2 regions of the Shimazuella sp. NTD247 genome follow, and region 2 is predicted to be linked to the other one. Evidence: a T-box and tRNA genes for the amino acid it is inferred to sense, from the RefSeq annotation. Region 2 holds a T-box; the other holds one or more tRNA genes.
The links. The T-box of region 2 lies ahead of thrS (threonine--tRNA ligase). A T-box ahead of a tRNA ligase gene usually reads a tRNA of that ligase, here a tRNA-Thr.

Region 1: it encodes a tRNA-Thr, which carries the amino acid that the T-box ahead of thrS (threonine--tRNA ligase) is inferred to sense. The anticodon was not compared.

What each region holds. Positions count from the first base shown of each region.
Region 1 covers NZ_JCAJZU010000012.1:3,093-5,506, reverse strand. Annotated here, with positions in the region: gene AC5WOC_RS20785 (GNAT family N-acetyltransferase) at 1-276, opposite strand, end outside; gene AC5WOC_RS20780 ((4Fe-4S)-binding protein) at 290-697, opposite strand; tRNA gene AC5WOC_RS20775 (tRNA-Thr) at 1,125-1,200, opposite strand; gene AC5WOC_RS20770 (amino acid permease) at 1,556-2,414, shown strand, end outside.
Region 2 covers NZ_JCAJZU010000006.1:76,486-78,899, reverse strand. Annotated here, with positions in the region: gene AC5WOC_RS15450 (metal-dependent hydrolase) at 1-24, shown strand, start outside; gene ytxC (sporulation protein YtxC) at 124-1,008, shown strand; T-box leader at 1,040-1,262, shown strand; gene thrS (threonine--tRNA ligase) at 1,303-2,414, shown strand, end outside.

The sequences.
Region 1 (2,414 bases), on a different contig from region 2:
TAAAACATCCTGATATTCTTTATGCCGATTGATTTGGCTCTTTGCAAAAGGACATAAAGGAATGATTTTCTTATTCTCTTCACGGGCATATATTACCATGTATTTAACTAGTTCTTCTCCAACTCCTTGACCACGTAATTCGTCCGAAACATATGTGTGATCAATGATAACACGTTCTGTTCCAGAAGGTACAAAATGAATCTCTGCCAATGTTTGTTCTTCACTATCACCAATATAAAACTTGTTCTTACCTCTTTTAATATTGATCAATTTCATAAACTCCCTTATATTATGATTGACATCCTGGACTGAGGTCACAAAAAGGCTTATTATTTGACTGGCCACATCCACATAAAGATGCTCTATTACATTGAATATCTTCCTCATCAACCTTGATAGATAGATTTCCTTTCACATAAATAACTCCAGAAGGTTGTATTTCTAGTGTTGTTTGAACTTTCGATTTTTCTTGTTCCGCTTCATCCTTCCTTATATATTGCAGCGCTCCACTTGGGCAATTTTCAATAACTTCAGCAATCCTATCAGCTGTAGCTCCATTCGCATCTACCCATGGCCTTTTACTAGTATCAAATACAATAGGTAGTCCTTTTACACAGCGCGCTGCGTGAATACACCGTTTAGCATGAAAGTGAACAACGATATCATCACCGAAATATTCTTTTGGGTTGTTGGCCAAAACAGTTCCCCCTTTACAAATTGAAGCAATACATTTTTAGTAATTGTACCACTAAACACAAATGAAATTCTTCAAAATAACAAATAGAGACCTCATAATTATAATATAATTCTATAATTTCAATTGGTATATGGATAAAAAATAGTGGGATTACACACAGAAAACAAATAATGTAATACCACCTTAAAAGTTGAATATTCATTAACGAAAAGTGAAAATAAAATTATTACGATATTTGATTTGATAAAACAATGAAGAGTGGAAAATTTTGATAATGGAAAGAAATTTTATAAAATCCCCCCGTTTAAACAGCACACACTTTTCTAATTGACCATAGTACATGGTCAATTGGCATTTTTGTGGGGAATTTCTGCTTCGTTTTCATATCCCAAACAGAAAAAAACCCTGTAAAAACAAGGGTTTTGGTTGGTGCTGGAGACAGGACTCGAACCTGCGGCCCCTTCATTACGAGTGAAGTGCTCTACCAGCTGAGCTACACCAGCATAAATGTATTATTTTCCCGACATTAAATAATTATATTTTAAACCTCAGTAAATGTCAAAACAAAATCGATGCTTGCTTGGTTGAACTTTAAAACATATTTACCTCAGATCGTTTTTTCTCCATGGTAAGTGAACCTGTCCGCACAATCAAAAATTCCCTATACCTTGTTAATGAATTTTCCTTTTTTTCTTTTTATATAAATCCAACCGCATGAAATTTACTACCTCAATAGTTTTCGTTTCCATAAAACTGAGCATATTTTCAAGATTGATGCAGATGATAAAGGAATTAAGGAATCATTCAAGAAGAAAGTATAGACACAAAATACACACAAAATGAAATGAGTTGGTGCTATTGGCAACAAAACAAAACAATACCGAAAATTTGTCCCGAGAATTAAAAAGTCGTCACATTGAGTTAATCGCGATTGGCGGGGCAATTGGTGTTGGGCTTTTTCTTGGGTCAGCTACAGCTATTAAAACAGCAGGTCCAGCCATCCTTATTAACTATATTATTGCCGGCTTCATCATTTTTCTTATTATGCGGGCACTTGGAGAACTTGTCATGTATGAACCTGTCTCTGGTTCCTTTAGCAAACATGCTGCAGAATTTATTGGGGATTGGGCAGGTTTTTTTACTGGCTGGACCTATTGGTTTATGTGGATTGTAATTGGTATGGCGGAAATTACTGCGATTGGAAAATACGTTCATCTGTGGTTTCCCAAGGTTGCCAACTGGATACCGGCCCTTATTTCTCTAATAGTTATATATCTTATTAATATGATTGCAGTTAAAGTTTTTGGAGAAGTTGAATTTTGGTTTGCTTTAATAAAAGTAGTAACGATCATCTTATTAATTTTGGTAGGTTTACTTATTATTTTCACTGGTATCGGCAATAACGGTCATGCTACCGGCTTTTCTAATCTTTGGGTAAATGGTGGTTTCTTTCCGAATGGAATTACAGGAATGCTTCTATCGTTACAGATGGTTATGTTTGCATTTATCGGTGTTGAGCTTATCGGTATTACGGCGGGTGAAGCGAAGAATCCAGACAAGACGATTCCTAAAGCGATAGATAGTGTCATCTGGAGAATACTAATCTTTTATGTCGGTTCCTTGGCTGTGATATTAGCAATTTATCCATGGATTAAACTTGACGAGAATGTAAGTCCGTTTGTATTGACCTTTGAAAAAGTAGGAATTCCAGGAGCGG
Region 2 (2,414 bases):
GGGAAAATGTATTTAATCGGCTAATCAAAAGGGCTTTGCATCTTTCTGTTCTGTCAATGTATACCTGCCAATTGTTTCCCATATACTAAATCAGGATATACCAGACAGAAAGGGGGGGCTTAAGTGGATTATACCATCAGCATACCTCAAGCAAATGCTTATCGAGCGACTGGTTTGTTTCATCATTTAATGAAATTGCCAAAACGTATGGAGAAGTTGGATGTGTATTGCGAAGTACATGAAAGCAATTCCATTGATCGATACTTTTATATCATTCAATGCAAGTTAAAGCGAAGGTCCCAGGAACGTGAAATCAGACGTGTGATAAGTGAAGAATTATCTTTATACATTTGCAGTTACTTTGAAGAGACTTTGATTGTAGAAGCGATCCAAAAACATTATCCACAATATTATGATCGGGAAATAGAACAAATTAAAGTACATACCAATCGATTGTTTCAAAAAAATACCCATACTTATTTCCGGACTCCCTATAATAAAAGAGAAGAGAGGTTACATAAGCCGATTTTCCATTTTTTACGGGAATCCAAATTACTTGCAATTGATGGATATGTTCGTTTCCGTCTTGATTTTTATCGCAAAGCACTGACAAAATGTGTACATGATGCAGTAGACCAATTTTTATTGGATCAAGAGTATCAAGATTTTATTTCGCTTTTAAAGTACTTTGTTTCCGTACAGGAATCCAAAATCGATCTTGTACATATCATGCATCGTGGAGTGAAGAAATTTGATTTACTGGACGCAGAAGGTGAAACACTGCAATTAAATGATGGGGGAACTCTTCAGGAAATAGTAGAACATTCCTTTTCTCATGAAGATTTAATCGTTAGTACGCTTTTGACCATTGCTCCAGAAAAAATTATTTTGCATACAAAGTTTCCAGAAGAAAATATTATTCGAACTTTATTACAGATCTTTGAGTCTCGAATGATAAAATGTACTGGATGCAATACTTGTGGGACAGCAGAAACGCTTGACTTATAATCGATTCATTGGTTATAATTCAAGCAACTTTTTATTTGCTGTGATGAGGATATGTTTTTTACTTAATGGTGATAAGAGATAGGGGTCTCGGCTGAAAGCCCCTTCGCCCGCTGAAGTGAAAAATACCGCCTTGGAGCTGAGATAGGGAAGTAATAGTATCTATCTCCGGTAACACACCGTTATTTGTGCTTATGAGAACTTATGGATTTAAGTTGAAGTAGGGTGGAACCACGAGACCAACGCTCGTCCCTTTTGGGATGGGCGTTTTTTATGTTGAAGAGGAGTGAAAGAAACATGTTAGTAAAGTTACCTGATGAATCTGAACGCATATTCGAAAATAAAGTTACGGTGGATGATGTCGCTGCATCTATCAGTAAGGGATTACAAAAAAAAGCGATCGCTGGTGTGATTAATGATCAGATCGTTGATTTGAGCAGAGAAGTACCAGATGGTGCAGAAGTGAAGATTTTAACTTTGGCAGACAAAGAAGGTCTGGAAGTATACCGTCATAGTACGGTTCATTTGATGGCGCAAGCATTGAAGAGATTGTATCCAGATGTAAAATTGGGGATTGGACCAGTAATTGAAGATGGATTTTATTATGATATTGATCTTTCTATCAGTTTGTCTCCAGAGGATTTACCAAAGATTGAAGAAGAAATGAAAAAGATTGTTAAGGAAAATATTCCTTTTGAACGAAAAGTTGTTTCGAGAGAAGAAGCAATTCGTAAATATGAAGAGATAAATGATCATTTAAAATTGGAACTGATTCGTGATTTACCAGAAGATGCTGAAATCACTATCTATGAACAAGGTGAGTTTTTTGACCTTTGTCGAGGTCCGCATGTTCCTTCTACAGGACGACTCAAAGCATTTAAATTGCTCAGTATTGCTGGTGCTTACTGGAGAGGCAGCTCTGATAATCAAATGCTGCAAAGAATTTATGGAACTGCATGGGAGAAACAATCGGAGCTCGATGCATATTTGGAACGTTTGGAAGATGCAAAACGGCGGGATCACCGAAAACTCAATAGTCAGCTTGGTATTTTTTCACTTGTTCCAGAAGTCGGCCAAGGGCTGCCGCTTTGGTTGCCAAATGGAGCAAAAATTCGCCGCGAGATCGAACGATATATCGTGGATTTAGAAGAAAGTCTTGGATATGATCATGTGTATACCCCGCATTTGGCAAATGTCGATCTCTATAAAATATCTGGGCATTGGGACCATTACCAAGAAGATATGTATCCCCCAATCAAGATCGATAATGAAGAATTGGTATTGCGTCCGATGAATTGTCCGCATCATATGATGGTGTATAAAAGTGAAATGCGAAGCTATCGCAATCTGCCCCTTCGTGTAGCAGAATTAGGTACTATGCATCGTTATGAAATGTCAGGAGCACTATC